3 regions of the Neobacillus pocheonensis genome follow, and region 2 is predicted to be linked to each of the others. Evidence: riboswitches for the same ligand, from Rfam matches in the RefSeq annotation. Region 2 holds a riboswitch; each other region holds the start of a gene.
The links. Region 2 has a riboswitch for S-adenosylmethionine ahead of ABES02_RS11860 (methionine biosynthesis PLP-dependent protein). Riboswitches for the same ligand answer to the same signal wherever they lie in the genome.
Positions count from the first base shown of each region.

Region 1: it holds a riboswitch for S-adenosylmethionine, as region 2 does, so the genes downstream of both, ABES02_RS09770 (homoserine dehydrogenase) here and ABES02_RS11860 (methionine biosynthesis PLP-dependent protein) in region 2, are expected to answer to the same signal.
Region 3: it holds a riboswitch for S-adenosylmethionine, as region 2 does, so the genes downstream of both, ABES02_RS12625 (sugar ABC transporter substrate-binding protein) here and ABES02_RS11860 (methionine biosynthesis PLP-dependent protein) in region 2, are expected to answer to the same signal.

Region 1 covers NZ_JBCNAD010000019.1:25,752-33,012, forward strand. The annotation lists gene recX (recombination regulator RecX) at 21-830, opposite strand; gene ABES02_RS09750 (TIGR01777 family oxidoreductase) at 907-1,812, shown strand; gene ABES02_RS09755 (YfhE family protein) at 1,928-2,062, shown strand; gene ABES02_RS09760 (YfhD family protein) at 2,166-2,354, shown strand; gene ABES02_RS09765 (DoxX family membrane protein) at 2,464-2,958, opposite strand; gene ABES02_RS09770 (homoserine dehydrogenase) at 3,316-4,554, opposite strand; SAM riboswitch class I at 4,628-4,736, opposite strand; gene ABES02_RS09775 (GNAT family N-acetyltransferase) at 4,816-5,487, opposite strand; gene ABES02_RS09780 (GNAT family N-acetyltransferase) at 5,507-6,169, opposite strand; gene ABES02_RS09785 (carbon-nitrogen hydrolase family protein) at 6,184-7,044, opposite strand; gene argH (argininosuccinate lyase) at 7,148-7,261, opposite strand, start outside.
Region 2 covers NZ_JBCNAD010000020.1:347,551-354,811, forward strand. The annotation lists gene metC (cystathionine beta-lyase) at 1-107, opposite strand, end outside; gene ABES02_RS11860 (methionine biosynthesis PLP-dependent protein) at 107-1,219, opposite strand; SAM riboswitch class I at 1,301-1,417, opposite strand; gene ABES02_RS11865 (helix-turn-helix domain-containing protein) at 1,506-1,862, opposite strand; gene ABES02_RS11870 (NAD-dependent epimerase/dehydratase family protein) at 2,247-3,185, shown strand; gene ABES02_RS11875 (glycosyl hydrolase family 28-related protein) at 3,261-4,274, shown strand; gene ABES02_RS11880 (YveK family protein) at 4,369-5,115, shown strand; gene ABES02_RS11885 (CpsD/CapB family tyrosine-protein kinase) at 5,108-5,734, shown strand; gene ABES02_RS11890 (oligosaccharide flippase family protein) at 5,784-7,241, shown strand; gene ABES02_RS11895 (O-antigen ligase family protein) at 7,243-7,261, shown strand, end outside.
Region 3 covers NZ_JBCNAD010000021.1:47,516-54,776, forward strand. The annotation lists gene yfkAB (radical SAM/CxCxxxxC motif protein YfkAB) at 158-1,276, shown strand; gene ABES02_RS12615 (ketopantoate reductase family protein) at 1,358-2,275, shown strand; gene ABES02_RS12620 (MFS transporter) at 2,316-3,497, opposite strand; SAM riboswitch class I at 3,724-3,831, shown strand; gene ABES02_RS12625 (sugar ABC transporter substrate-binding protein) at 3,958-5,073, shown strand; gene ABES02_RS12630 (sugar ABC transporter ATP-binding protein) at 5,157-6,641, shown strand; gene ABES02_RS12635 (ABC transporter permease) at 6,643-7,261, shown strand, end outside.

The DNA of each region.
Region 1 (7,261 bases), on a different contig from region 2:
ATCCTCAATAAAATTCCCCCTCATGATTCTTCTATTTCAGCTAAAAACCTTTCAATAAGCTCCATCGTAAAGCCCTTCCGATATAATGCTTGCTTCATCTTTTGCTCGTATTCGAAGCCGCTGTATTTGGAATATTTACGATGTGCTTTTTCCCCCTGGAACCTGATGGCTTCCATTTCGGCGTCATCTTCTTTATTAGCATCAGTCTCATTTACAGCAATATTAATGACCTCAAAAGGATAACCTTTTCTTAGCAGCAATTGCTCAAGTTTTTGTTTTTGAATCTTAAGAGAGTCCTTAGAGTTCTTTTGAAAAAACTTCTCGCTCATTTTTGTTGCTTTTTCAATCTGCAGCTCTAGAGAATATTCCCCAAGAGCTTTAAGCCGTAACCCTTCCTCAATTCCTCTTTCCTTTAACTCCAGCTTAATTAAATCAGGTCCCTTATCAGTCGTGTTTGCCTGAGTTCTAACAAACGCAAAAGCATAATCTTCATCATTGATGTATTTTTGAGATGTTAATTTGTGAACCACTTCCTCGATGACAGGTTCCTCAACCTCTTTTTGATTTAGATAATCAATGATTTCCTTAGCAGACCTCATTCTCCAAGATAAATAATTTATCGCTAAATTATAAGCTTTACGAATGTCATCCTGGAACTGAATCTCCATAAAGGAGAAATCATCAATTTCTATGCCTTTTTTTAATTGAAATTTTATTAATACATCGCTATCCACGCTAAAGGCAAATTCCTCACCCTTGCCGTAATCCATGAAAACATTAAAGCGATCCTGATTTTTTTGTTGTGTGGTGATTTTTGTTATAATGGCCATTTCCTTCACCTCAACAATACTTTACCATATTCTGCATCCATTTATAGTAAAATAAAACTATAAGGGGGTGTGGCATTTGAAAATTGCAATCGCCGGCGGGACTGGATTTGTTGGAAAAGCACTCGTAGATCATTTCATGAAAAACAATCATGAAATTGTTATTTTAACTAGACACATACCGAACATAAAAAAGCGTGATAATATTCGATATGTACAATGGCTAAGTGCTCATTCAGACCCAATTTCCCACCTTCAAAATACCGACATATTCATCAACCTTGCTGGGGAATCGATTAACAGCGGCAGATGGACTGACCAAAGAAAAAACAAAATATTAATAAGTCGGCTTGAGGCTGTAAAAGAATTATTAGCGATAATGAAAAAATTGGACCGAAAACCGATTGTCTTTATTAATGCAAGTGCAATCGGGATTTATGGAACTTCATTAGACAAGGTGTTTACCGAAGATAAGCAAATACTCGGGAATGACTTCTTAGCTGAAACCGTGAGACAATGGGAATACGAGGCAAGCTTCGTAGCTAGATTGGGAATTCGTACTGCTTTTTGCAGATTCGGAATTATCCTTGATCGAAATGAAGGGGCATTGCCCAAAATCGCTCTTCCCTATAAGGCATATATCGGCGGTAATATAGGTCATGGCAGACAATGGATGTCATGGATTCATATCGAAGATGTTGTGAAAGGAATTTCTTTTATAATTGAAAATGAGGTCGTTAATGGCCCTATAAATTTCACTGCACCAAATCCAGTTCCCATGAGCGAGTTTGGAAAAACACTTGCTTTAGTGTTACATCGGCCCCACTGGCTTTCAGTTCCTAGCTTCGCCCTTCAAATATTATTGGGAGAAATGAGTACATTAGTAGTGGATGGTCAGAAGGTGCTACCGAATAAATTAATCGCATCAGGATTCGAATTCACTTTCCCAAACCTCGATAAAGCTTTACAAAATATATTTTCTTAAAATCAGTATCATTCCTTTCTTAAAAGGTAAAAATGGAATTAAGTACATAAAGTGCTAAATTTTTACCACTAAGCTTGATGACGATTAACAAAATATGTTGAAAGGAATGAGCAAAATGGCTGAAAAGAAGAAAAAGGATAAGGATAGAGGGAAATACACTTTATCAAGTATGCAAGAGGTATCATATCAACGCGAATTTAAAATGGCAGACCGCGCAGGCGGCTATTCAGACAGAAAAACAAAGCTTTAATTTTAAAGAAATTTCCATTAATGGACCCCTTCCAAATTGTTAAAACTAGTATAGAGAGCACTTTTTGCTCTCACTAGTTAACAGTTGAAAGGGGTTTTTTGTAATGGGTCGTTCACGCGGGCATGGTTCACGAGATAAAAACAAGGCTTCACTTCCACAGGTGCCAAAGAACATGAAATCAGATGGTATTGATGTTGAGTTTTCTAAAGAGATGGCTGATGGAGCTGACCTCGAGGCATTAGCACGAGCTAATGCTGCTAACCAGCGAGTTCAAAATCGAAATAGAAAATAATCCCTAAAAAAGAAGCAGGTTTTGCCCTGCTTCTTTACTATAATGAAAGGGGGAAATAAGTTTATTCATTGAACTCAAAAGGAGAGGTATATTTTAGAACTCGGTAAAGCTAATTCAGGTTAACATTTTTGGCATTACCTTTTTTGAAATAGCCTTTGATAAATGGTGCAGCATATCGGTCAAGTCCGAAGTAGTAAGCACCAGTTCCAGCGAATAAAAGAATCATGGCTGCTGTATAAAGTATTGGGTTTGTGCTTGTTGTTCCTGCCAACATAAAGTTAAAGTTCATGAATGCACCGGCGATTAATGCTGGAATAGTTGCTAAGCCCACGATTAATCCTACACCGACAAGCATTTCTCCCCAAGGAATTAATACGTTAAAGATATGAACGTTTGGGATTGCAAATTGTTGTAAAAAGTCTGCGTACCAAGCTTGCACTGCAGGATGTTCCCCTGTTGCATTTGCCAATGCTCCTTTAAGGAAGCCGCCTGCATCAAATCCACCTGTAAGTTTATGATAGCCTGCCTCAATCCATTGTAATCCAAGCCATACTCTTATCACTGTCCATACAACTGCTGCTTGAGGGGTTTTGAACCATCTCATCACAATCATCTCCTATTTTTCTTGCGAAATTCTTCACAAGTTTAATCATGATTTTTTACTTCCCCTTTTAATTCGGGGTGGTTCAGCTAGCTGTTTCTTGTAGAGTAAGTTTGTGAATTCTTTCACTATCTTCTCTACACTTTTAATATACGCTCCTCTATAAAAAATGACAACGACTTTCACAGTTTTTTAACATATTAATATTAGAAATATGAAAAGAATGTGAACCCAAAGCGCTGAGTTGTGGATAGTGTGAATAACAATGTGGAGCACTTATAATAGTGTACTTTTTATGTGGATAAAAATGTGGATAAAAAAGAGCATCCAAATTATTTAGATGCTCTTATAGTGTTTCTTTTATAAAGCAGATACTTTTTCTTCCGTTGAGGCAATGGCAGGTTCATATTCGCCGAGGATTGAAAAATAAAAAATCGTTTCTTGTTGTTTGACTAGCTTCTCTAAATCCTTTTTTGAAGCCTTGATGACAAATACTCCTTTTGAGACTTCATCAATCCAAGTAATTGAAGGATTGGAATAAGTTTTTGCCAGCCCAGTTACTAACCAAAACTCTTTTGGCTGCACTTTACTTTGCTCAACAGCGGCTGATGCAGTTGATTTGAAACTTCTTTTTATTGCATCGTTTTGGCTGACGTAAACCAAATCTTCAATAACCGCACTTGCTGTAGGAAACATCCCTGCTCCAGGGCCCTGAAGGGTGATTCTGCCAACAATATCCGAATGAAGACTAACAGCATTCTCAACGCCTTCTACATGATAAAAAGGATTCTCATTCCCGACAAGTACCGGTTTAACTGTTCCCTTTATTTGACTTCCTTCTTTACTAATACTTGCAAGATGTTTAAATCTTAAGCCTAATTTTTCGGCTGCTCCGATTAATTCACTTGTGATGGATGTAATCCCTTCACGTTCAACCTCCTGCCAATTCGGTTCTTCCCCAAAAGCAATTCGGCTGAGAATCATCGTTTTGTAAAAAGCATCAAAACCCTCGACATCATTGGTTGGATCTGCTTCGGCATAGCCATTTTTTTGTGCTTGTAATAAGGCTTCTGCAAATGACCACTTCTTATCTCTCATTTCAGTAAGAATGAAATTTGATGTTCCATTTAGAATTCCTTGAATTTGCTGAACGCGGTTAACCTTTAAAAGTTGTCTAAGCGTTTGAATCACCGGAATTCCTCCGGCAACTGTGGCCTCAAATCCTACCGAGACGTTATTTTGTTCTGCAAGCTCAATCAGTTGTTTTCCGTGGTGTGCAAACATTTCTTTATTGGCTGTAATAATGTGGCAGCCCCGCTCGATTGCTTTTTGCAAAATTGTAAAGGTTGGCTCCCTATTTACAATCGCTTCAATTACAATATCCAGTTTTGGCAGGCGAAGTATCTCTTCAAAGTCTGTTGTTACTAATACTTCTTTATGAATGTTTCTTTCTCTCTGTTTATTTTTAATTAGAACAGCCGCCACTTCCACCTTTTTACCTAAAGCGGACTCTAATTCTTCCGCGTGAGATTGAATTGTCCGATAAACTCCTTCACCAACCGTACCAAAACCTAAGATTGCCACCTTTACTACAGTCATTCTTTACACCCCTTCTTTAAATGGTATGAAAATACGAAAAGCCCTCTTCATAAGAAGAGGGCACGGAATCCTCCTCTTATCTATCAGGTTTAAAACCTGCAGGAATTAGCACCTTTTCAAGGAATTCCTTGAAGGTTGCCGGGCTTCATCGGGCCATGTCCCTCCGCCGCTCTGGATAAGAGATATATAATTTTTCATTAATTTACCAAGATATAAAAAGAATGTTAGCTGAATCTTCTGTCAATGTCAATAGTTTTTTTATTAAAGCGGCAATAACGCAATGGTATCCATTGCACTTATTTTTTCAATCATATTGAGCCATTCCTGCGGCTTATTTGGCAGCACGGAATAGTAGGTAGTTAGAAAATCTTTTACTAGAGAAGCTGGCACTTCATCAAGCTCTTCATTAGTGGGCATAAAGCATAAATCCAGTCCTGAAACAGCTTCACCATTATTTTCCCATGAAGGGTGAACATAAGAAAGATTTAGTCTTTTATAGCCTAAATGGGAAAGGACTTCCCTGCGAACATAAGGATCCATGACCCTTACCCCTCCAAATTCGTGCTCCGCTACTCTGTATGGATCATAAATTTCGGCGAACATACCAAATAGCTCTTTTCCGTTATCCTTCGCAAGCTTTTGTAAATCCTGCAGCCTATTCTTTGCTAAAAAGCGTCCAAGACTTAGTCCCGGTTTACTGATAATAGTGAAATCAGTCATCGCAATATTCCAGTCAGGGTAATAGCGGTATTCCGTTGCTCCTACTACCTGCTCGTTATCAACAGCGACATATACACGAATACTAGGATCTTCTAATGGCTCTTTCCAAAGTTCATAATCCAAAACTTCTTCAGACGGAAAAATTTTTCCCATTAAATCATGAAGCTTTTTAAAATTTGCGTCGTCAATGCTGGTTATGCGTTTATATTCCATTTCATATATTCCCCCTTATTTATTTGAATGGATTTTTCCATTCCATGATTACTGCATTGTTGCAGGATTCTTCATCATCGAGATAATTCTTTGCTACCCCTAGTGGCACACGGCCGCAGCGCAGCAGGAACGTAATGACAGGGTCCTTTATTTCTCCCCCAATGGTAGCGGCTAAATACTCTCCCGGAGTCATTTGATGCGACACTTTGTGATAACCCGGCATCCGTCCACCACCTACAAGGCGATCATAGCCTTTTTCGATAACAACATGATACATCGCCTGCATCATTAACTTCCCAAGACCAAGTTTTCTGTAATTTGGGCGAACGCTTATATCGACAATATACAAGGAATTTCCATTTGAATTATGGTTTTGAATGTACCCATGATCGGTAATTTCCTCCCATGAGTGATTCAACTCATCCGGATCAAAATCCACACAAAGACCGGTAAGTGAACCGGCTAATTTTCCATCTATTTCTACACATAAAGCTCCTTCTGGAAAAAGAGTAACATGGTTCGTTAATTGCTCTTTATTCCACCATAATTCTGATGGAAAAGGCGGTGGAAAGCATTCTGCTTGAATCTCTATTAGCTGGTCAAAATCCTCTTGTGTGTAATTGCGAATGATGATTGGCTTAGGCTGATTTAGGTCAAAAACATAAAATTCACTTCGGTACATACCAATCACATCCCTTATTTTTCCCAATCAGTATACAAATCGGTTCTGCGGTCCCGCCAGGTTGTAACGGACCCGCGTTCACGTACTTCGTATAAAAGGGCTAAATCAAGGTCGGCTGTAACGACCATATCATCATTGATCTCCCCTTCCACTAAAATGCCGCGTGGCGGGAAAGGAATATCATTAGGTGTTATAATGACTGCCTGGCCAAAATTAGCCCGCATAAAATCCACTGTTGGAAGGGAACCAACTGTTCCGGTTAAAACGACATATACTTGGTTTTCGATTGCCCGTGCATGACTCGTATAACGGACCCGGTGAAAGCCATGACGATCATCCGTGCAGGATGGACAGAAAATGACATCAGCGCCTTTAGCCTTAGCCATTCGGACAATTTCTGGAAACTCAATATCATAGCATGTAAGGAGCGCAATTCTTCCTTTGTTTGTTTCAAAAATCTGAAACGAATCACCAGGCTCCATACTCCACTCCTTCACTTCTGTAGGGGTAATATGTAGCTTTGCCTGTTCGCCGATTCGGCCATCTGGATAAAATAAATGGGCAGTATTATAAAGCTTATTATCTTTTTTAATAACATGTGTACCGGCAATAATATGCATGTTGGTCTGCTTCGCAAAATTAGAAAACAACACGCGATATTGTTCTGTAAAGTTTGGCAGATCATCGATCGTCAAGCTTTTTCCAGTTCCATTCCCAATCGATAAAAGCTGAGTGGTAAAGAACTCTGGGAAAAGGACAAATTCTGCTCCAAATTCTTCAGCAGTCTTTATATAATGCTCACACTGAGCGGCGAATTCTTCGAAGGAATTAATCGTATGTAAATGGTATTGCACTACAGATACTCTAAGTTTCATTTGTCTCCTCCAGTCTTATTTTGGAAAAATTACCATAATGAAATTATCTATTATTTTAGTTTTTTATACAAATGAAAAGCCCGCCTATTAGGCGAGCCCTTTATTATTGCTGCAGTTTTCCTTCAGCTAGTTTAATTTGCACTTTGACCTGCTCAGGTGAGGTTCCACCGAAGCTATTACGGACAGCGACAACATGTTCTGGAGCAAGCACTTCATA
Region 2 (7,261 bases):
AAAGTAGAGGCATGCTGAATCGGCACACTTACCGCACCAGTAACAGGATCAACTTTGTGTTTATTATGAAGAAGCTTCGTTTCAAAACAATATTCTTCCGACTCCATTACACAATCACTCCTTCACTTACTTTGGCAAATGCCTGCTTAAGGTCAAAAAGGATATCCTCTGAATCTTCAATTCCGACTGAAAAACGCAATAATCTGTTGCAGACACCAGATTGAATCCTAATTTCTTCCGGAATATCCGCATGAGTTTGTGTTGCTGGATAAGTAATAAAGCTCTCCGTACCGCCTAAACTTTCGGCAAAACTAATCAGCTTTAAGTTCTGTAAAAAAGGATTAACCCATGATTCGTCTTTAACTCGGAAAGAAACCATGCCGCCTCGACCTGGATAAAGGACATCTGTAACCCCTTCATGTTTGCCAAGATATTCTACGACAGCCTTAGCATTTTTTTCGTGCTGTTTCATCCGAAGGGATAAAGTCTTCATACCGCGCATTAATAGCCAGGAATCGAATGGACTCAATACGGCACCTGCGCCATTATGATGGAAGGCTAATGCTTCACAAAGTTCCTTCCCTTTGGCTACAACAAGCCCAGCAAGAACATCATTATGGCCACCTAAATATTTTGTTGCGCTGTGGATCACAATATCTGCGCCAAGTGCAATGGGCTGCTGTAGGAGTGGAGTATAGAAAGTATTGTCAACAATCAGCAGTATGTCATGTTGTTTGGCAATCTTGGAGATTGCTGCAATATCTGCTTCCTGCATCAGTGGATTGGTAGGAGTCTCTAGGAAAATGGCCTTTGTTTGCGATGTGATTTTCTTTTCGACCTCTTCCGGACAACAGGTGTTAACATATTGACTCTTTAAGCCCCATTTTTTATAACCTTTTTCTAATAAACGGTAAGTTCCTCCATATAAATCCTCGCTAACAAGCCATTCATCACCTGATTCAAATAAAGCTAGGATCGTTAAAATAGCTGCCATTCCCGAGCTGCAAGCATAGCCTTGATCGCCGCCCTCTAAGTCGGCAATCGTTTTTTCAAGGAGCTGGCGTGTTGGATTCCCTGTTCGAGTATAATCAAACCCAGTAGATTGCCCAATTCCCTCGTGGCGGAAGGCTGTTGAAAAATAAACAGGCGGGTTCACGGTTCCAGTAGTTGTTTCACTGCGATTTCCAATTTGGGCAAGTTTCGTATCAATTTTGTACATAACGCACACTCCTTGTTTTTATAAATAAAAAAAGCCTTCTTATAAGAAGAAGACTTTTGTTAGCCGAACACATTGTCATTCTTCTTATCTCGCAAATTAGCAAATAATTTGCAGGACTTAGCACCTTTTCAATGAAAAAAACCATTGAAGGTTGCTGAGGTGTCTTCGGGCCATTCCCTCAACCTCTCTTGATAAGAAAATAAATATTTAGATTATTTATAAAATTTACTACATGGAGGACGTTGTGTCAATTGGTTTTTTAACCATTTAATTGGATAAAGCGCTTTCACCGACTTTTTTCCCAGTTTTTAAATTTAATAAAGTTAATGTATTCCTTGAAATCATCTTTATTCATTCCTTCTTTAATAGCTGTTTCGATAATAATTTGCCACTCCTTATCCAAAAAGTCCTTTCCATTTGAATTCATAGTATGATCATCTGTCTGATTCATTCCAGTTAGTAAATACTCCATGGAAACATCTAAAGTCTTCGCTAGCTTCATTAAAAAATGAATAGAGGGGTTTTTATTAAGATTCCGTTCGATGTAGCTTAAATAGGATTTAGAAATATTAGCCAACTCTGCAAGTTCAGTAATGGAATACCCTTTTTCGTCTCTTAATTTTTTTATTCGCTCTCCAATCATAAGTTTCTCCTCATTACCATAATTATTTAATATAAACCTATCAAGTGTTTCATAAAAAGAAAGCTTTTGGAATCAATGTTCAATATATATATATCAAAATATCATGTATCTTTTAATATTTTACAACATAATTAGTTCATTTTAAAGAACAAAAAATATAGAAAATTCGATTTTTTAAGAGAAAATTGCCATTAATTACGAAAAAACAAGCGAAAATCGGTTTTTTTGAGGTTGCTTTTTTGATTTGAGGGTTTATAATGTTCTTATTAACGAATTTAATTTTAGATAGGGAGCAACGATATTTTTTTACCTCATCTGTTCTATATTACAAACAAAATAGATATGCCCAATAAATCAATTATTTTAGGATACAGAGGTGAAATCATGAAAGTACTAGTAACAGGTGGGTATGGATTTATTGGTTCTTTTGTTGCTGAAAAATTTTTTTTAGAAGGTCACGAAATTTCCATAATTGATAATCTCTCAACAGGAAATCCGGAAAATGTAAAATTCAAACATAAATTTTATCAATTAAGTGTGGAAGATCCAATGTGTAAGGAAGTATTTCAATCTAATAGATTCGATGTCGTCATACACCTGGCAGCACAAGTGAATGTAACAAAATCAATGGATAACCCTTACCTGGATGCTCAATCAAATGTCCTTGGTTTAGCCAACATTCTGCAGTTATCAGAGCAATACGGTGTTAAAAAAGTAGTTTTTGCCTCCTCGGCAGCGGTTTATGGGCTTAATGAAGAAATTCCATTAAAGGAAGATGCATTGTGCAACCCTCTATCCCCTTATGGAATCAATAAATGGGTTGGCGAAGTTTACTGTAAAAAATGGAAGGAAGTATTTGGTATCGAAACCCTCAGCTACCGTTTTTCAAATGTTTATGGTCCAAAACAAGGAACAGTGGGCGAAGGCGGGGTTATTTCAATATTTATTAATAGTGTTTTAGCGGGGCATCCTCTTCAAGTTTATGGTGACGGGGAGCAAACAAGGGACTTTATATATGTAGAAGATGTTGCTGATGCTATCTATCGCGGTGTCCAATTTGAATTAAAAGGGGTCTATAATCTATCCACCAATACTGAGACAAGTGTTAATGATTTAATCTATATCCTGGAGAATTTGGCCAATATAAAGAAAGTAATCTATCAAGAGCCTAAAAAAGGTGATATCAAATTTTCAAGGTTGGATAATTCAAAGATGAAAAGGGATCTAGATTGGGAACCACTTCATAACTTTCAACAGGGTTTAATTAAAACTTATCAATGGTTCGAAACAGAATCGAAGAAAAAGTACTTATTGGTGGAATAAATAAAATTCTTCGTTCGTTTTAATGGATACTTACAATCTATATAAAGTGTAAATTATGAACTGTTAGGAGCAATTATGAACAAAAGGAGTACAATTCTATATTTTTCAGCGATTATTTTATCAGCAGTCATTATTGCTTTCTATATCATTGACAAGGATAACATGACCAAGGGAAAACTGGAGGTAACAAGGGCAGGTAGTGTGCAAAACGATTATGTTAATGTCGATGAATTTGGAGCCAATGGTGAAGATTCAAAAGACGATTATAAAGCCATACAGGACGCCATAAATTATAGCCATGATTCGAAACTTGGAAAAGTAAGGCTGCAAGGGAATAAGCGTTATATTATCACGAAAGGGCTAGTATTAAAAGAGGGTGTTGAATTAGAGTTTGATCAAAATACTAGATTAAGTATAGAAGGCAACTTCCAGGCAATTGTCCTGAAAAAAAATGCGTCCATCACAAATGGGATTATCGAAATAAATCATTCTAACTTTGATTTAGATGTTATTTATTTAGACGGTAATCAAAAAATTTGGTCAGCGGATAGAACCCAAATCAAAAATGTAACCATCTTAAACAATAGCGGATCACATAAGGGGACAGCCCTTCATCTTTACGCAGGTGGACCTGGTCATTTCATTTGCTTTGTTAATTTTTCTGACTTGAAAATTGCAGGCTTCCATACCGGAGTTAAATTGGAAGCTGTAAAACCAAAGGATGATAAATATAGCTTCATTAACGGAAATCGCTTTATTAATCTTACGTTGGATGATTGTATAACAGGCATTGACATTAAAAGTTCGATGAGTGTTCCAAATGAAAGTTCTGGTAATGATTTTAGCGGACTTCAAATTCAAGTTTCCAAAATTACAAAAGATGCAATAAAGGTAAGTGGTTCAGATAATAAATTCGAAGGAATCATTTGGGATGTTCATATTTTAAAGTCGAAAAAGGAAATAATAGAATTTTCAAAAGCCTCAACCAGGAATAGTTTATATTCGAATATTGAGTCAACCTATATTAAAGATAAAGGGTTGCATAATTATTATTCTTCACCGGAGGAGAACGCAAAAAGTTCGAAGTAGTATATATCCTCAAATTAAAAAGACTATTAACCATTTAAACCAGTCTCTATAAAATTACCAGAATAATAAAAATTTTTGAATTTTGGAGGTCAATATGGACGAAAGAATTGATCTGAAAAAGTTTTTTCGCATTATTAGAAAGAGAATTGTCACCATCATTGTAACCGTAATATGTGTTTCGCTTATTACTGTGGGCATATCCTTGTTTATATTAAAGCCAACTTATGATGCAACTGCGGGTATTATAATTGGCAAGCTCACAAAGGATGATGGTAATTATAGTGATACACAAGCACTTAGTACCCTGTTGGCCACAACCATGGATTTAATCAAAAGTCCGATTGTGCTGAATTCAGTTCAAAAAGAGCTGGATATGAATGATAAAGACTTGGAGAAATTAGAGGAACAGATAGTCGTTCAAAACAATAGAAATTCACAAATAGTCAATGTAGTGGTAAGAGATCACGATGAGAATGAAGCTAAAAAGCGCGCCGATATCATTGCTAATACATCTGTAAATAAAATGCGTGAACAGTTAAATGTTCAAGATATAGCACTTGTAAATGGTGATCCCTCTATTAAGCGCGTTGGGAGTTTAACATTAAATGTAGCAATCGGAATCGTAATCGGAATTTTTCTTGGAGTTGCCCTTGCGATGTTTAGGGAGTATTGGGACGATTCGATTAAGGATGTTAAAGAGATTGAAGGTATCGGAGGATTACCAATATTAGGGGAAGTAAAATTAAAAAGTATTAAACGAAAATCTATTAATAAAAGTAAGGGAAGAAAGCAACAGGCGGCCATCTTAACTGAAAATAAAAGGGGGCAAATTAGTGTTTAAGAAAAAAGATCAAACCAAAAAAATAATGCAAGATCCTATAAGTAATGAACAAATTCGGATAATAAGAACTAATTTAGAATCTATTTCCGAAGGTAAGTCTGCGATATTAATGGTAACCTCTACCAGTGAAGATGGTGAAAAGTCAATCATTTCATCTAAATTGGCCATTTCCTTTGTAGAACAGGGAAAATCAGTACTATTAGTTGATGCCAATACCCGTAACCCATCTCTCCACCATTGGTTTCAGATGCAAAATCAGAGTGGGTTCACGAATGTGATTGTAAATGAGGACGAGATCAAACTTCATATTAGAGAAACGTATGTTCCAGGCTTGTTTATTCTGCCAACTGGTCCTATTCCTCTAAATCCTTCAGAAATTTGGGTAACAAATAAAGTAATAGAATTGGTTAGGAATTGTGAATCAGAATTTGATGTCGTAATTTTTGAAGCTGCTCCTTATTTAACGGCAGCAGATTCACAAGTTCTAGCAAGTCAATGTGATGGAGTTATTCTGGTGATTAAAGAAAATAAAACAAAGAAAGAAGAGGTTCTTAAAACAAAGGAAAATTTAGAAAGAACGAATAATAAAATTTTCGGAGTCATTTATCAAACAGGCTGAGCAGGAATTGGATGACAGAATCAAGGTGTTGAAATAAGGTGGCTATCTCATGGAAAAATCAAAGAAAAATTCGATCGTAAAGAATATCTTACATTTGTTTTATAGCACAGCATTATCCAATGGCTTAAATGCAATCGCACTAATCGTTTTAGCTCATTATTTAGATAAAAACGCTTATGGTATGTTTAGCGTCGTGTTAGCCTTTGCCATGATTATGGGCTATTTTTCAGATGCAGGACTAAGTGTCATCGTCTTAAGAGAGGGTTCAAAGAAACAGGTTGATATATCCAACCTTATTTCCTCCTATGTAAAAATGAGAATGGGTTTGCTTTTTGCATCATTTCTATGTGGATTTATTATTTTTCATATAATTCACCCGGGACAGCCAGAACTAATACAAACAGCCTATATTTTAATGATTCCAATGGTTTCAGGCATTGCTTTACAAAGTATTGGGACTACTTATTTTCAACTGATTGAGAAAATGCAATATAACGGATTAATCCGGATTATTTCTTCCTTTTGTTTAGTAGTGACTCTTTTATTAGGAATGTTCCTTCATTTTGATCCACTGATTATGTGCACATTATATGGCCTTTCTTATTTAACGGCTGGTATTATTGGGGTTTACCTAGTGAGTAAAAATGTGAAGATCCGTTTAAAAAGTCGATTTCATAAAGGACTATTACAAAATTTAGGGTCTTTTACGTTAGGTGGATTACTATTTGTATTGCTTCCGCAATTAGGACCACTAGTATTGGAAAACACTATAAGCCTTAAAGAAGTTGGGGTTTTTGCTGTGGCTTATCGAATTCCCCAAGCATTGCAGCAAATTCCATTTATAGTTGCCGGGGCTTATTACCCAGTGATGTTTAGAGCCTTTAATAATAATCGTTTTGATGATCATTTAAGACACAATATTGCGCTGCTAAAAATCATTTCCTTAGTCGGGATGGCCATGACCATACCATTTTATTACATGTCAGATTTTGTTATTCACTTGTTGTTCAGTGATAAGTGGATTCAAGCCGCTCTTCCACTGAAAATATTGTCTGTACTCCTCACAATACAGGCGATAAATATTGCACTAGCTGATGGATTAACGACACGAGCATTACAAACATATCGGACTTTTGTTCAATTAATTTCGGTCATTTCTGGCGTCTTTCTTTATATCCTATTTAGTAAATTTTTTGGCGTTGTTGGTGCAGCTTTTGCCGGTGTCGTGATAGAAGCAATTGCCTTCTGCGGCTTTTGGATATGTATCCCTAATCGCTGGATTATTGCCAAAAGGGTAATCGTACCTTACGTATCCTTTTTTATTGCTAGCTTATGCAGCATCGACTATTTTCTAGGAGCATTCCCTCTTTTAGCAATGGCGGTCCATTTTGTTTTATTGTCATTGTTGGTTTTAGTCGATAAAGAGAATAGAGAAAAGATCCATAGGTATGTAAAAACATTAGGAATCAATCAAAGATGGAAAACGAAGAAACCTGAGGGGGTTTAAGGTGAATAATCAATTAACTC
Region 3 (7,261 bases), on a different contig from region 2:
CAATTTGGAATATGTATAAAGGAATAAAAAGCTTTTCATCCCTTGAATAATCCTATTTTTACACTCATAAGCTTTTCTAACAGTTGAAAATAGCAAATACATTCCTAAATCAGATATAATGAAATGGTTTTGAAGACTGATTGTTAAGGAGTTAAATATGTTAAAAATGAAAAAAATTACCCCTTCATATGATCCGTGGGAAGCTTATTTGGATGTCAAAGAATATGGAAAGCGGCAGCTTACCAATATTGAATTCACTACAACCACTTTATGTAATATGCGCTGCGAACATTGTGCAGTAGGATATACGCTGCAGACCAAAGATCCCATTGCACTTCCACTAGATTTAATTTTAAAAAGATTAGATGAAATTCCGACCTTGCGCTCTTTAAGTATTACCGGCGGGGAACCAATGCTGTCATTATCCTCCGTAAAAAATTACGTTGCACCAATCCTAAAATATGCCCATGATCGAGGGGTGCGGACACAAATAAACTCAAATTTAACTCTTGATTTGGCCAGGTATGAATTAATCATTCCCTATTTAGATGTCTTACATATCTCACACAATTGGGGCACGGTAGATGATTTTGTTGAGGGCGGCTTTGCAAGAATGGAAAAACAGCCTGATTACCAGCAACGAGAAAAATATTTTCTGAGAATGATAGAAAATAGCCGTGAGCTTGTGAGAGCTGGGGTGATGGTTTCTGCCGAAACAATGTTAAACAAGCGGACACTGCCTCATTTAGAAAAAATCCACCGCCAAATTGTCGATGAAATGCTTTGCCAGCGTCATGAGGTACACCCTATGTACCCAAGTGATTTTGCCAGCAATCTTGAAACGATTACCCTCGATGAAATCAGAGCCGCCATCCATTATTTACTCGATATAAGGGATGAAAAGGTGTGGATGCTTTTTGGTACCCTGCCATTTTACGCGTGCAGTAGCAAGCAGGAGGATTTAGATTTATTAAACCGGTTATATAAGAGTAAAAATGTTACAGTCCGAAATGACCCGGATGGCCGTTCACGTCTGAATGTGAATATATTTAATGGCGATATCATTGTCACGGATTTCGGTGATACTCCACCGCTCGGGAATATTCAAACCAATCATTTACTTGATGCGTACCAAGCATGGCAATCTTCAAGTATCGCGAAGGAATTAAACTGCCATTGCCCGGCCGTTTCTTGTCTCGGCCCTAATATTTTGGTCAAGAATAGTTATTATCGAGAAACCGAATTCACAAAATTGAAAACTAATCTAGTAAAATAGCAGGAAATCCCTGCTTTTTTATTTTCTGAAAAAAAAACTTCCCTTATACTAAATTTATAGTTAGATGAAGGGAGTTTTCTCATGAGATTTTTAGTTGTTGGTGCTGGTGCAGTTGGCGGGTATTTTGGCGGGCGGTTACAAGAAAAAGGGGAAGATGTTACCTTTTTAGTCCGGGAGGGAAGAAAAAAGCAATTAGAGAAAACAGGACTTGTCATCGAAAGTGTCCATGGAAATGTGACCTTTAAACCGAAAACTATTTTAGCCGGTGAGGAAGTGGAAGCTTTTGATGTTATTTTACTATCAACAAAGGCTTATCACCTTGAAGGAGCTATGGAGGGCATTAAACCGTATGTCGGCCAAGAAACGGTCATTCTTCCATTGTTAAACGGGATTTTACATATTGATAGATTGAAAGAAACGTTTGGGGAAGAGCGGGTTATCGGGGGCCTTTGCTTTATTGAAACGACCCTTGATCAAACCGGCAAAGTCATTCAAACAAGTGCGAAGCATGATTTAGTTTTTGGAGAACTTTCAAGTGAACGCTCAGTACGAGTATTAAAAATAGAAGATGCTTTTAGTGGATCCAAGATAGAGTACCGGTTAAGTGAAAATATCAACCAAGATCTATGGAATAAGTATTTATTTATTTCAACGATGTCAGGAATTACTACTTTAATGAGAGCGCCGATTGGACCTATCCTCGAACAGCCAAGTGGCCGTGCAACGATATCTTTGCTAATAGAAGAGATTGTTTCCTTGATGAAACGAATCGAGGCCCCACTCCCTGAGAATATAGAAACACAATTACTGAAACAAATTGAAGGTTTAGGGTATTCGATGAAATCCTCGATGCAAAGAGATATGGAAAAATTGCTTCCTGTTGAAGCCGACCATTTGCACGGATATTTACTGGAGATTGCCAAAAAGGAACAGATTTCTGTCCCAATTTTAGAAGCCATTTATACAAATTTAAAAGTGTATGAAAAAGATTTGAGATAAAGAAAAGTCCCATTTATGTGGGACTTTTCTATTGGAGTTTTTAGGCTGTATGTTTTAATAGCTTTGGATTTCGCTGCATAGATACGAGCAAGATAATTCCGCTAATCACCAATAATGCACTAGTACTGATAAATACCGCAGAAAACCCAAAGTAACCGGAAAGGAAGCCGCCTAGCATTGGTCCGATTATATTGCCAAGAAATCTCAGACTATTGTTATATCCCAATACCTCACCTTGCATGGCAATCGGAGCTTCCTGACGAATGTAAGCAATTCGGACAGGTATTATTCCGCCAATCGTGACACCAAGCGCGAAACGGATGATGACGAGCTGCCATAGGCTGGTTACGGCTGCACCTGGTAAGTAAACCACTCCTGCAAGGAATAGGAGAATAACCAGTATTTTGATATAACCATATTTGTCAGCAATCTTTCCCCATTTCCGTGACATCATTAGATTTCCAAGTCCAGCTGCTGAAAAAGCAATTCCCGAATAAAAGGCAACATTTGTTTTTCCATGCAGGTCACTAACAAATAAAGACAAAATCGGCTGAATGCTAAAATGGGCAATCTGAACGAGAGCAGAGATTAAAAGGACGGTTAATAAAACAGGGTTGCGGGTAATATGCTTTAACACCTCTTTACTCGAATAACTTGTTATTGATCCCTTTTTCACTTCGACCCGAAATTCTTTTGTGGCAATAACTAGCAGAGCAGAAATGAAAATAGAAATTGAGGTCCACTTAAATGTGGTGGCATAGCCCAGTGAATCTGCTAATATTCCTCCTAGCATCGGTCCCAATAAAGAACCGGTAATACTGCCAGTTTGCAATGTTCCAAGGACACGGCCGGCAATCTGTTTCGGTGTTTGAGTTGAAATAAATGCCTGGGACATCGGAATGAAGCCAGAAAAGAATCCCATGAAAAAGCGTAGCAGCAATAATTGCCAGACAGAATGGACAAAGCCGATAAGGAAAATGGAGAATGCCATTCCAAGGCCAGATATGATGAGGATTTTTTTTCGCCCATATCGATCTCCAATTTTGCCCCAAATAGGCGAAAATAGAAAAGCTGATACGAACGTTATTCCAAACGTGATCCCAGACCAATGTTGTACGTATTTCTCTGAAAAATCTCCAAACGACTCAATGTACAGTGAAATAAATGGCATGACCATCGTCATACTTCCGGCAACAAAAAAGTTAGCAAACCACATAATCATTAAATTACGTTTTGCACGATCCTGCTGATTCACGGTACATAACACTTCTTTCTTAAAAATATTTCGGTTCTCTAAATATAATAATACCGAAGTTAATCAATAATTCAAATATTAAACATATTTTTAAAAAGTTATTTATTAAAAATATTCATAATACTATTGACAACTTGTTAATGGGAGTTTAAATTAAATTTAATACTTTAAATCAATTAAATTATTTTACGTTCTCTTATCAAGAGTGGCAGAGGGACTGGCCCGATGACGCCCAGCAACCGTTCCAAAAGGAATTGGTGCTAAATCCTGCAAAACAAGTTTTTGTTTTGAGAGATAAGAGAGGAGTAGTCCATTTATTGTGATGAAACCTCTCTTTTCTGGAGAGGTTTTTTATTTTTTAAATAAAATCAGACTTTTCCAATAGGAGTAACGAGAATTACGTAAAAAGAAAAGGGGAGTTATCATCATGAAGAGAAATTTGTTAAAAAGCACACTTGTTTCAGCACTAGCGGCTACACTTCTTCTTACAGGATGTGCATCAAGTGGAGAAACAAAGCAAGCAAGCGGTAATAAAAATGTATCGCTTGAAGGGGTGCCTGAACGATTTGCCAAAGGTGATCCGGTTAAAATCAAGGTCATACGTAAAATTGGCGGTGACGACCATACTGCTCAATTCTTAGCTGGTGCGAAAGAAGAAGGACAAGCATTAGGTTTTCAGGTGGATGTGTTCACTGCAAATGGTGACACGGCAAAGTTCCATGATGCGATCAATCAAGCTTTAGATCAGGATTATGACGGATTTGTTATTTCCCATGGTGATGACGACGCTACCATTAATGATGTGAAGAAAATTGTTGAAAAAGGAAAAAGTGTAGTTGCTTTTGACTCCAATCCCAAGCTTGCTGAAGTAGAAGGGGTAACGCTGACTTCACAGGATGATGAAGCATTAGCAACATTAGCACTTGATCAGCTTGTAAAAGAGACAAAAGGAAAAGCTAAGATTGCCTACCTTTGGGTGGACGGCTTCCCGCCAATGGTGAGAAGAAATAAAGTTTATCAGGACGTACTTGCGAAAAACCCTGGTATTAAAGAGGTCGAACGCTTCGGTGTAGCGTCTGCCGACACAAGTGTGCAAACACAAAATGCTGTTGCGGCGATGTTAAATAAGTATCCTAAAGGAAAATTAGATGCGATTTTTGCGACTTGGGATGCGTTTGCCATTGGTGCTGCCCGCGCTCTGAAGGAAGCGGGACGTGAAGAAGTAAAAATTTATGGAATTGATGTTTCCAATGCCGATCTTCAAGAAGTTCAAAGAAAAGGCAGTGCTTGGAAGTATACGGCTGCAGTTGATCCTAAGCTTATTGGCGCAGTCGATATGAGATTACTAGCGAAAAAACTAGCGGGGGAAGAAACGCCAAAAACCTACGACCTAGAAGCATCACTCGTGTCACAGAAAAACGTTCAGGACTCTAACGAAGCAGTTAATATGGTAAATCTCGCAAAAATCATACCAGGCTGGGGTCAATCTACTGCGTTTGAAGAAGATTGGATGAAAACATTAAAGAAGCACTACAAGAAATAATCGCTGGGCACTCTCTTTTTCGTCAGATGAAGGGAGTGTCTGCATGATGGGAGGTGCCATTTTTGACGACTACAACTTTAGAAATGAAAAACATCTCAATAGAGTTTCCTGGTGTAAAGGCCCTGAATCAGGTCGATTTTTCAATCGAAACAGGCGTCATTCATGCTTTGATAGGAGCAAACGGTGCGGGGAAATCCACATTAATGAAGGTTCTTTCCGGTGCTTATGATCACTATACCGGTGAAATTGGTCTGGACGGACAAAGCTTAAAAATCCGCACACCGAAAAATGCTCAGGACGCCGGCATACAAATCGTTTACCAGGAAGTAGATACAGCCCTGATTCCGTACCTATCTGTCGCTGAAAATATTATGCTGCTTGATTCGGTTCATAACATGGGGAAAAAGCAGTGGATAAAGTGGAAGGAAATTCATGATCGAGCTAGTAAAATACTTGCTGATTTAAATATTAATCTTTCTTCGAAAAAACTAGTAAGTGAATTAACGCTGGCAGAAAAACAAATGGTTTTAATTGCTAGAGCGATTTCCAAGCAGTGTAGGTTTCTTATTTTGGATGAACCGACGGCACCGTTGAGCCATACTGAAACAACGGAACTATTTCGTATCGTTAGAGATTTAAAAAAGCAAAATGTAGGAATTATATTTATCTCACATCGACTGCCGGAGATTTTTGAAATCTGTGATGTGATAACGGTGATGCGTAATGGTGAAATAGTGGTAAAAGAGAAGAGTGTAGAAACGACACCGAATAAAGTGGTCGAGCAAATGCTAGGTCAAAAGCTAGAGGAACAATTTCCTGAAAAAAGTTCGACTTTTGGCAACAATGTTCTTGAAGTAAAAGGACTTAACGACGGTGAAAAAATTAATGATTTACATATCCATGTGAAAGCTGGAGAAATTGTCGGAATTGCTGGGCTTGTCGGTGCTGGGAAAACAGAATTATGTAAGGCCCTTTTTGGTTCCTCGAAACGAACTGGGGGAGAAATTTTTCTAAAAGGAAAGAATGTTAGGTTAAGGAGCCCTTACGATGCAGTTAAAAATGGTCTTGCATTAGTTCCTGAAGAACGGCGAAAAGAAGGAATTCTCGTTTTAGAATCCGTTGAGGCCAATTTGACAGCAGCAAATTTAGGAAGGTTTTCAAAAGCTTTAAGTTTTTTGGATCGGCAAAAGGAAAAAGCCACTGCCAAGCAAATGATTAGCTCACTTGGAATTAAGACACCAACGGAGGAAACAAAGGTTCAAAATTTGTCTGGAGGAAATCAGCAGAAGGTGGCCATTGGGAAATGGCTGGTTGCAGAAGCTGATGTTTACATTTTTGATGAGCCAACTAAAGGAGTAGATGTTGGTGCGAAGAGGGATATCTTCAATTTAATCTCGGGATTAGCTAAGCAAGGTAAAGGAGTAATTTATGCTTCCTCAGAATTATCCGAAATTATGGGGATAACTAATCGAGTCTATGTTTTATATGACGGGAAGTCCGTTAAGGAACTTGAAACTAATCAAACGAATGAAGAAGAACTTTTATTCTATTCAACAGGGGGCAGGTAAAATGGAAGCAAATATGACGGCTAGCAAACAGACCCCAACGAAAAAGACCTTTGAGCTTTTTCAATTCTTTTATAAATACGGTACGATTATTACCATTGTCGCACTTATTGTGATTTTTTCACTAGCGAACCCAACCTTTATTCAAGGAAGCAACATCGTCAATATCTTACGTTCTATTTCGATTGTAACCATTATTGCAATTGGGATTACGATTTCATTATCTGTCGACGGGTTTGATCTTTCGGTTGGATCCGTTGCCTCTCTATCAAATGCGATCGTTATCTCGATGTTTGTTTGGTTCTCGCAAAACACATTGGTCGCGGTCCTTTCAGCGATTGCGGCATCTTTAGTAGTGGGTGCTGTCAATTCGTTTATGATTGTTAAATTGCGGATTCCTGATATGTTATTAACGCTCGCGACAATGTTTATCATTCAAGGAACGGCTTTAACGTACACAAAAGGAGCGACTGTTTCACAAAACATGGTTATGCCCGATGGCTCGATGGCAGAGGGTCTTATCAGTCCATTCTTTGCTAAAATCGGCGAAGTCCCATGGATCATTATCATTATGGCTGTAACTGTAATCCTGGTACATGTCTTTTTGACTTATACAAAGCACG